3 linked regions of the Pseudovibrio sp. M1P-2-3 genome follow. The main gene of each other region encodes a partner of the protein of the gene in region 2 in a complex. Links are inferred from orthologs where the notes say so. Each region holds a gene or a part of one and is shown on either strand. Other genes may lie near its edges.

Region 1 (3,225 bases), 4.3 Mb from region 2 along the record:
ATGTATTTGCTGTTCCAACCAATGTTCATTGGTACGCTTGGGAGCAACTCTATCCAGAGAGTTTCCCGCAAAAGACAGGGAAGCAGAGGTGTCTTGAGACAATACTGTTCTATCACTCATTACAAATTCCATTAAAAAACAAGGCTTGTGAGGAGAACACCCTTGAAAGCTCCAGTCAAGAGACCGGCTTGCACCATCAAGAACCGTGGAATTTCGGAGTATCCGTAGCGGTTGCGGCAAGTCTTCCCCAACCTCTTCCACAGTCCCGCATTGAATACTTGCAAATTGGGGGCAATACCTCCATATATCGCGTGGGAGGTTGGTGGTGGACGAGCCACTCGCCAACTGGGTCAGGTCCGGAAGGAAGCAGCCCCAACGAGATTCGGTACGGGTCATCGTACCAGCCTCCCACCTTATATTTCGAAATTCCCCCCGCCTTTTACTCGACAAGCGGCCGGTCTTCGTCTTGAATGGCCGGGGTAGAAGAATGCCTTGAGTTTACTAAGGCCAGCGCGGGGCGAGATGGAAGACCTTCATATCGAAGAGAAAAAGTTGGACGAGGCAACTGCCGAGGTGTCTACTGACACAAAAGCCACGCCTTACCGTGTTCTTGCACGTAAGTATCGCCCCAGCACGTTTGATGACCTCTACGGCCAAGAGCCCATGGTCAAAACGCTGCACAACTCCTTTGAAACCGGACGAATAGCTCAGGCATGGATGCTGACAGGTGTACGCGGTGTTGGTAAAACCACCACGGCCCGTATTCTGGCGCGCGGTTTGAACTACGAAATTCCCGGAGAAGTTGATCGCCCGACCATCAACCTCACCCGGCCGGGTGTCCACTGTGAGGCCATTATGGAAGGCCGTCATGTGGACGTGATCGAAATGGATGCGGCCTCCCACACCGGTATTGGCGATATTCGCGAAATCACCGAGGCGGCCCGCTATCGTCCAGCCAATGCCCGCTACAAAGTCTATATTATCGATGAAGTGCACATGCTTTCCAACGCGGCCTTTAACGGTCTTTTGAAAACGCTGGAAGAGCCGCCCGAGCATGTAAAATTCATCTTCGCAACAACGGAAATCCGCAAGGTTCCCGTTACAGTTCTCTCACGTTGTCAACGGTTTGACCTACGGCGCATTGAATCCGGCACCCTTGTGAAGCTTCTGGGAGAAATCTCACAAAAAGAAGGAATCGAGATCTCTCAGGAGGCCCTGTCGCTTATTGCCCGCGCTGGTGAAGGTTCTGCCCGCGATTCATTGAGTTTGCTTGATCAGGCCATCGCCCATGGCGCGGGCGGCATCAATGCCGACGAAGTAAGGCAGATGCTTGGCCTTGCCGACAGAGCCCGCGTCATCGACCTGTTTGAACATGTCATGAAGGGCGATGTGGCCAGTGCTCTGGGAGAGTTAAAAAGCCAATACGATGTGGGCGCTGAACCCTCTGTCGTTCTTTCCGACCTTGCAGAGTTCACCCATTTAGTTACACGGCTCAAAGCCGTTCCCAATGCAGGTCAAGAAGCATCGGTCACGGAAAGCGAGCGCCTTCGCGGCCAAGCTTTTGCCGAGAAGCTCTCCATGCGAACCCTATCACGCACGTGGCAAATTCTTCTGAAAGGGATCAACGAGGTACAAACCTCACCCAAACCCCTGCCCGCTGCGGAAATGGTTCTTGTTCGTCTTTGCTACAACTCAGACCTGCCAGACCCGGAAGAAGCGCTAAAGCTCCTCAAATCCGGCGCATTCAATGGTATGGCCCCGGCAACCTCTGGCGGTGGTGCACCACAAGGCGGTACGGCACCCAAAGCCTCCATGCCAAATGGAGACGGGCCTCGCCTGCAAGCCGTTGCTGGCGGGCGCAGCCAGCCCCAAACCCTAGCAGTTTCAACACCTCAACCACAAGCCCAGCAGGAAGAGGCCGAGAAAGTCCGCCTGAGAAGCTGGCAGGAAGTTGCTGACTACGCCGCTAAAATGCGGGACATTCCCATAAAAGTGGTTATCGAGCGCAACCTAAGGCTGGTGAATTTCCAACCGGGACGTATCGAGGTTCAGCCAACATCTGAAGCTCCAGCAGACGCGACTGGAGAGCTGGGACGAAAACTCACGGAATGGACAGGAAGACGCTGGATTGTCTCCATCAGCCGCGAGCAAGGGCGACCAACACTCTTTGAAGAGAAAGAAGCCAATAAACAACAGCTGGTTTCCGCTGCCCACTCAACACCAGAAGTTTCCGCCATCATGGAAGCCTTCCCCGGCGCGAAAGTGGTCGATGTTCGTGTTATGAAGACTGAAGAGAACAAATTTCCCGAAGACCCAACCGCTTTTACACCAGAAGAGCTGAATGATTGGGGCAGTGAACTTTAAAACGCAGGCAAGATACCTTAAATCAGGCTCTAAAAGCTTCTTTGAACGTTAAAAACAATAAAGGAACCTCCTATGGACTTTTTGAAGATGATGAAGCAAGCCAAACAGATGCAGGAAAAAATGGGCACCCTGCAAGATACTGTTAATGAGCTTTCTGTCGAAGGAACATCTGCTGCTGGTCAGGTAACCATCACATTGAACGGTAAAGGTGAGATGACCTCCCTCAAGCTGGATCCATCCCTCATCAACGCCGATGAAGTAGAAATCCTTGAAGACTTGATTTTGGCCGCTCACAACGATGCAAAAGCCAAGGGAGAGGTTCTGGTTCAGGAAAAAACCAAGGAACTCATGTCCGGTATGGGCCTGCCAGCAGGCATGAAACTGCCATTTTAAAAGCGGTTTTAACGCACCTTCACTTTCACGGCACATGAGCGGCTTCCAAATGAGGCCGCTGGTGCTTGCACTGTACACCCAACAACTCACTCGTTTTTGGAAGATTTTATCACGATGAGCACCCGCAAAGTCGCCGGACCCGAAATCGAGCGTTTAATCCAGCTCCTTTCCAAGCTCCCGGGCCTAGGACCACGGTCCGCAAGACGGGCAGCCCTTCACCTGATTCAGAAAAAAGAGCAGTTGCTTAAGCCTATGGCGGAGGCCATGGGGGTTGCTGTGGAGCAAGTGGGCATCTGCTCTGAGTGTGGTTCAGTTGATACGTCCGACCCGTGCACAATCTGCTCAGATCCAAGACGGGACCCGTCGACCATCGTTGTGGTTGAAGATGTCTCTGATTTATGGGCTCTAGAACGGGCTTCAGCCGTGAGCGGTCACTATCACGTACTGGGCGGGACATTGTCGCCACTG
Region 2 (3,386 bases):
ATCCGGCGGCAGCGCATTAAACAACATAGCGTCGGTACCTGTCATAAAGACTTGCCCGCCCATAACATTCAACCGGGAGAACAGGGCTTCCCGCCGGTTCGGGTCAAGGTGTGCTGCCACTTCATCCAGCAAAAGCACAGGAGAGAGGCCAGACACAGCCTTCGTCAAATCCGCATGTGCCAGAATGAGGCCGATCAAGAGCGCCTTTTGCTCTCCAGTGGAGGCAATGGCAGCAGGTAGCCCTTTATCAGCATGTACCACATCCAGATCGGAGCGGTGAGGCCCGTCCAGCGTGCGGCCCGAAGCTTTGTCCCGCATTCGGCCACTCTTTAAGAGATCCTTAAAGCAGTCCTCACAGTCAGACGCTGCCATCGCGTCAGTGAGGTCCTCAAAGCTGCCCTGCAGGCCAATCTCGGCTTGAGGGAAAGGCAGGCCCAAACTTACTTGCTCGCCAATCTTATGCGCAAGAAGGCTGACTGTCTCCCGCCGCGCCAGAGAAACAGCGGTTCCCAGCTCTGCCACCTGCGCTTCAATTGCATCCAGAAAGTAGCTATCACCACCATCTTGCAATAGGCGATTGCGTTGACGCAAAGCCCGCTCGAAATTGGAGACCATACGCCCATGGGAAGGATGGAGAGAAAGCACAAGACGATCCAGAAACTTGCGCCTGTCCCCTGCAGATCCTGTAAACAGGCTGTCCATACTGGGAATGAGCCAGATAATGCGCAGGTACTCCAGCAAACTCTCGGAACTTCGCATATCCTCCCCTTCAATGCGAAGTTTTCGGGAAGGCTCTGAGGCTGAATAGCCCGTTCCCATGCGGGTATCTCCATACTCACCGCTGAGTAACGCGCTGACGGCCCAGCTTCCCGCACCATCTGCCCGCGCCATATCCGCAAGATTGGCACGGCGAATACCGCGGCCAACGGTAAGCAGGGAAATTGCTTCGAGAATATTGGTTTTTCCGGCCCCGTTACTGCCGGTAAACGCCACCATATTGCTGTTTAGGGAAACCGATGCGGACTTGTAATTTCTAAAATCTGTCAGAGAAATGCTCGTGAGCATGGCAAAGCTCATTGCTGTTTTTTAAATTATCCGACAGCCGAAGGTATCTCGCACCATCAAGCAGGAAAATGCGGGCCGCATCCGGCCCGCACGAAATTTAAACGCGCATTGGCATCAATACATAAAGAGCATCGGTTTCACCGCTTTCCTGAACAAGGGTCGGTGAACCGGAATCAGCTAAGCGGAACAAAGCGCCATCAGATTCCAGCTGCGCAGCAATATCAAGCAGGTACTTGGAGTTAAAGCCGATTTCCATATCATCAGAATCGTACTCAACCGCCAGCTCTTCCGTTGCAGTACCCGAATCCGGGTTCGTCACGGTCAACACAAGCTTGCCTTCGGAAAGTGACAGTTTCACAGCGCGGCCACGCTCGGAAGCAATGGTTGACACACGGTCAACGGCTGCCTTGAAAACGTCGCGGTCCACCAGAAGTTCCTTATCGTTATTCTTAGGAATAACGCGGTCATAATCTGGGAAGCTGCCATCAATGAGCTTGGAGGTAAGCACCACAGAACCAATGGTAAAGCGGATTTTCGTCTCCGAAATTTCCACCTGGACTTCAGCTTCCGGATCTTCAAAGAGCTTCTGGATTTCACCAACAGTCTTGCGCGGTACAATAATACCCGGCATGCCCTGTGCCCCTTCAGGGGACGGCATTTCGGCCTGCGCCAAGCGGTGTCCATCGGTTGCAACAGCGCGGAACTGAAGACCCTCACCATTTTCAATGGTATGCATATAAATACCATTCAGGTAATAGCGCGTCTCTTCTGTCGAAATTGCAAACTGAGTGCAATCGGTCAGCCTGCGGATGTTGCCCGCAGTTGTCTTGAAGCTGTTGGAGAACTCACCGGCAGTGAGGTCAGGGAAGTCCGTAACCGGCAGAATCTGAAGCGAAAACTTGGAACGACCCGCACGAATTTCCATCGTGCTGTTATCCTCGGAAGTTTCCAGAACAACCTGCGAGCCCTCCGGCAATTTACGGGTAATCTCGTAAATCATATGGGCAGGAACAGTGGTTGCCCCCGGTGTCTCAACAACAGCTGAAATTGTTTCGGTGACTTCAAGATCCAAATCAGTCGCCTTAAGCTTCAGGTCGCCACCTTCTGCTTGCAGCATGACGTTTGAGAGGATCGGAATCGTGTTTCGTCGTTCAACAACACGGTGTACGTGCGCTAATGACTTCAGGAGCTCGGTCCGCTCAAGTGTCGCCTTCATGCGATCCGTCCGTTCTTCTGGGCAGCTGAAACAGCTGCAAATCTTCTTTTCCTCAAAAGGAGGGGTAAAGAAACTGCCCTGAGAGAGACAAAAAAGCAAGAGGGCGCTCCTAAGAGCGCCCCGATAATCACTGAAATATACATGTAAGCCGGGTAAACTGCTCGAAACGAACCTGTATTTAGGCGTCCAGCATGCGCTTGAGCAGTTCCAGCTCCTGCGCCAACCCGTTATCTGCCTTTTGCAGCTCCTCGATTTTACGAACAGCGTGCAGCACTGTGGTGTGGTCACGATTTCCGAAACGACGACCGATTTCCGGCAGTGAACGCGGGGTCATCATCTTGGCCAGATACATGGCAATCTGACGCGGACGAACGATTGTCCGTGTACGGCGCGCTGACAGTAAGTCGGCTTTGGAAACGTTGTAGTGCTTGGAAACAACCCGCTGAATGTCTTCAATCTTCACACGGCGCGGCTCAGCTGTTCTGATGAGGTCACGAAGCGTGATCTCAGCCATATCCAGTGTTACCGGTGAGTTTGTCAGCTGGTTATGGGCAACAAGACGGTTCAACGCCCCTTCCAGGTCGCGGCCTGAGGATGTGACGTTACGAGCCACATAGTCCAGCACAGAATCAGGCACGGCAAAGTTTGGATAGTTGCGCTGCTGGTTGCGCATACGATCTTCAATAATCGCTCTGCGCAAGCCAAAGTCCGGCTCGGAAATGTTTACCACGAGGCCGCCAGCAAGACGGGAGCGTACGCGGTCATCAAGGCTTTCCAGATCAGCTGGTGCCCGGTCCGCTGCCACAACAACCTGGCGCGCACCATCAATAAGGGCGTTCAAGGTGTGACAGAATTCCTGCTGGATCTGCTTCCCATGAAGAAACTGCATATCATCAATCAGCAGAAGGTCGATTGAACGCAAGGTTTCCTTGAAGTTCATTGCAGACTGCGCCTGAAGTGCAGCCACAAAGCGATACATGAAATGCTCGGCTGTCAGGTACAACACGCGTCGTCCTGCATTGCGTGCCTGATTTGCAATCGCCTGCATCAAGTGGGTTTTACCCAGACCAACCGATGCATGAAGGTAAAGCGGATTAAAGGTAAC
Region 3 (3,192 bases), 1.4 Mb from region 2 along the record:
CTTTACACAAATGCAGGGGATTCGCCCCACAATGATTGCCGCTGCCCGTTTCGAGTTGGATAAGGCCAAGCATCCCCATGACTAAATTCCTGCAGCCCAGCGCATACGCCCTTCAGCAAATCAAACAGGTGCCTTTTGAAGATCGCCCCTTGTTGATTTGTGATGTGGATGAAGTCCTTCTTCAGTTCATTCCGCAAATCGAAGCCTTCGCAAATGAGCAAGACATTGGCTTCAAGGAACATGTTTATGCATTTGAAGGGAATTTGATCGAACTGTCCACCGGCGCGGATGTCTCGCGTGATCGTATTCGCCGCTTGATTGACGACTTCTTTAAAGCGCATGTAGAATCTCAGGAACCGGTTACCCATGCGGTGGAGCAACTTGAAAGGCTCTCCCAGAACTATCAGATAGTAATTCTCACTAATCTACCGGGCCTTGAGAACCACCCCAAGCGGACACGGCTACTGCAATCCTACGGGATCAATTATCCGATGGTATTCAATCACGGCCCCAAAGGCCCAGCTGTCGCCGCGCTTTGTGCAAACAGGTCACACCAAACCACTGTATTCGTGGATGATAGTCCTTTGAATATGACATCAGTAAACAAGCATGCGCCCCATGTGCACCTAATTCACTTCATTGCTGACTCCAGATTTTTCGAAGGGAGTATCACACTTTCTCAAACAACTTTGAAAAGCAATTGTTGGCTTGAGGCCGGTGATTTTATTCATGGGCTTTTGCGCTAGATTTCAGGCAGCACCGGGAGGGACATTTTGTGCAAGCTGGTCCCATTTTGGATTTTTCAGATCCACAAAACCATAGGCTCTTATGCCGCGACTGTTCGCACAGAGAAAACACCAGTCATTCACGCTGTCCCAAGTGTGGCAGTCCGCGCCTGCTCCAGCATGAAGAACTGGATGAGTTGCATATTGCTCATATCGACTGCGATGCATTTTATGCCTCTGTCGAAAAACGAGACGACCCTTCACTACAGGACAAGCCGGTAATAATTGGCGGGGGAAAGCGCGGTGTGGTCGCAACCTGCTGTTATATTGCCCGCATGTACGGCGTGCACTCTGCAATGCCCATGTTCAAGGCGTTGGAAGCATGTCCGCAAGCGGTCGTCATCACACCTCGAATGTCGCTTTACGCCTCCATTGGCAAAGACATTAGAAAACGCATGCAGGCGCTTACGCCTTTGGTGGAACCACTTTCTATTGATGAGGCCTTCCTAGATCTTGGCGGGACAGAGCGTCTTCACATGGCAACGCCCGCCGAGGTTCTTGTGAAGTTTGTCAGGGACGTTGAGCGGGAAATTGGCATCAGCGTCTCCGTTGGGCTGGCCGCCAATAAGTTTTTGGCAAAAATCGCCTCCGATCTGGACAAGCCACGTGGTTTTTCCGTGATCGGTGCCGGGGAAGCCAAGAGCTTTCTTGCAAGCCAGTCCACAAAAATCATCTGGGGCGTGGGGGCTGTCATGCAAAAGAAACTGGCGGCAGACGGAATTAAGACTGTAGGTGAACTGCAAAAACGGGATCCTCTGGATCTGGCAAAAAAATATGGCGCCATGGGTCTTCGTCTTTCCAAGCTATGTCAGGGCGAAGATGAGCGTTCGGTCGTCTTGCCACAACGTGCCAAAAGTATCAGTAATGAAATTACTTTTAATCAGGACCTGTCCTCCTATGAGGAGCTCCGAAAAGTCCTGTGGCAGCTGAGTGACAAAGTCTCTCACCGCGCTAAGTCCGCTAACCTTGCGGGGCGCTCAGTAACGTTAAAACTAAAAAACGAAAATTTTAAAAGCATCACACGCTCCAAGCATCTGGAAAGCCCAACCCAGCTCGCCGATAGAATATTTAAAGTGGGGAACCGCCTTTTGGAAAACGTTCTGGATGGTAAACAACGGTTTCGCCTTATCGGCATCGGAATTGGGGACCTGTGTAGTGATGAGCTTGCCGACCCCGTCGATCTGGTGGATGAGAAGGCCTTCAGGCAGGCGAAGGCTGAACGGGCGATGGATTCCTTGCGTGAAAAGTTCGGAGATTCTTCTGTACTGCGCGGCATTGGGCTTTCCGCAAAAGATCAAAAGTACAAATAATCCCACTGCTCAACCACTGTGAAATTACAATATTCTCAAAGCGCTCCAAGAAGAGATAAGGAACAGCGGTCAAACGGCTTGAACTATGCCTATGCTCTTTTAAAAGCTGTTTGAGAGTCGCGGGTTGAGCCCCTCCCAGAACTCCCCAATAATTGTCCATAATATAGAAAGGATGGCAGTATGTGTGACCATATGGTTGTCGTCACCAGAGGTCCCGGTTCGGGAAAAACCAGCTTGATTAAAACTTTAGGGCAACGGGGCATTTATAGCATGCCGGAAGCGGGGCGCTCGATCATACGTGATCAGATAAAAATCAACGGACATGCTCTACCGTGGAGCAACCCTTCCTTATTTGCGGAACTTATGCTTGGTTGGGAATTGCGTTCCTATCACCAAGCCCTGACCATGACAGGGTTCGTTGTAATGGACCGCGGCATTCCCGACACAATCGGTTTTCTAAGGATCTGCGGCTTACCTGTTCCCGATCATATCTGGCAAGCAGCAAGACTATTCCCATATAACAAACGCGTATTCCTAGCTCCCAGCTGGGAGGTTATTTACACTCAAGATGACGAACGTAAACAAACTTGGAAAGAAGCTGTAGACACAAAAAAGGCTATGGAGAAAACCTACAGGCAACTAGGCTACGAGATAATTGAGCTTCCTTTGAGCGGGCTGGAAGAGAGGGCTGACTTTGTTGTCGCGCAGCTGGAAAACCAAGCCTGACCGGCTCAACTGCAAGGTACTTCCGGTAGATGCTCAAAATGGACAAGGCGTCCAAAAATCTCAAAAGCCCCATAATTGAGCACCAAATCATGGGATGCGCCATTTTCGTGAAGGACAAACTCGAGTTGATAATCTGGCGTCTGCTCACTCTCGTGATTGGCATTTTCCTGCTTGAAGTAGGAAACCGTAACCGGCCACGCCGTTGTTGACCCAATTCCCGATATAGCCTGCTCCGAAGAGCCATAGTCCCTTGGAATAATATCAAAGCTTTTACCAATCAAAGCGGTTGTATCAAAAACGGTATCCCCGCTCTCGCTGCCATCAAACACACTGGCAAGCAGGAAGCTTTCTCCCCGCCGCGCCGCATGGAT

The links.
Region 1: the proteins of dnaN (region 2) and P6574_RS18835 are in contact, whole or in part, in a cryo-EM structure (PDB 8GIZ), measured with the Escherichia coli proteins. The link is inferred for Pseudovibrio sp. M1P-2-3 from one-to-one orthologs.
Region 3: the proteins of dnaN (region 2) and P6574_RS06185 are in contact, whole or in part, in a solved structure (PDB 1OK7), measured with the Escherichia coli proteins. The link is inferred for Pseudovibrio sp. M1P-2-3 from one-to-one orthologs.

The regions. Positions count from the first base shown.
Region 1 is NZ_JARRCW010000001.1:4,285,399-4,288,623, forward strand. The notes cover bases 1-2,968. They hold P6574_RS18835 (DNA polymerase III subunit gamma/tau), read left to right. Parts: upstream 1-573; coding sequence 574-2,364; downstream 2,365-2,968. Other genes in these bases: P6574_RS18825 (hypothetical protein), read right to left, coding at 1-120; P6574_RS18840 (YbaB/EbfC family nucleoid-associated protein), read left to right, coding at 2,437-2,757; recR (recombination mediator RecR), read left to right, coding at 2,872-2,968. Also shown: more of recR, read left to right, coding at 2,969-3,225. UniProt on the Escherichia coli protein: Part of the beta sliding clamp loading complex, which hydrolyzes ATP to load the beta clamp onto primed DNA to form the DNA replication pre-initiation complex.
Region 2 is NZ_JARRCW010000001.1:544-3,929, reverse strand. What follows is about bases 223-3,121. They hold dnaN (DNA polymerase III subunit beta), read right to left. Parts: upstream 2,282-3,121; coding sequence 1,163-2,281; downstream 223-1,162. Other genes in these bases: recF (DNA replication/repair protein RecF), read right to left, coding at 223-1,065. Also shown: more of recF, read right to left, coding at 1-222. UniProt on the Escherichia coli protein: Confers DNA tethering and processivity to DNA polymerases and other proteins. Acts as a clamp, forming a ring around DNA (a reaction catalyzed by the clamp-loading complex) which diffuses in an ATP-independent manner freely and bidirectionally along dsDNA.
Region 3 is NZ_JARRCW010000001.1:1,361,281-1,364,472, reverse strand. The notes cover bases 1-2,935. They hold P6574_RS06185 (DNA polymerase IV), read left to right. Parts: upstream 1-775; coding sequence 776-2,095; downstream 2,096-2,935. Other genes in these bases: P6574_RS06175 (cell envelope integrity EipB family protein), read right to left, coding at 2,827-2,935; P6574_RS06180 (AAA family ATPase), read left to right, coding at 2,276-2,821; P6574_RS06190 (hypothetical protein), read left to right, coding at 78-746; P6574_RS06195 (DUF3572 domain-containing protein), read left to right, coding at 1-85. In the rest of the region: more of P6574_RS06175, read right to left, coding at 2,936-3,192. UniProt on the Escherichia coli protein: Poorly processive, error-prone DNA polymerase involved in translesion repair and untargeted mutagenesis. Copies undamaged DNA at stalled replication forks, which arise in vivo from mismatched or misaligned primer ends.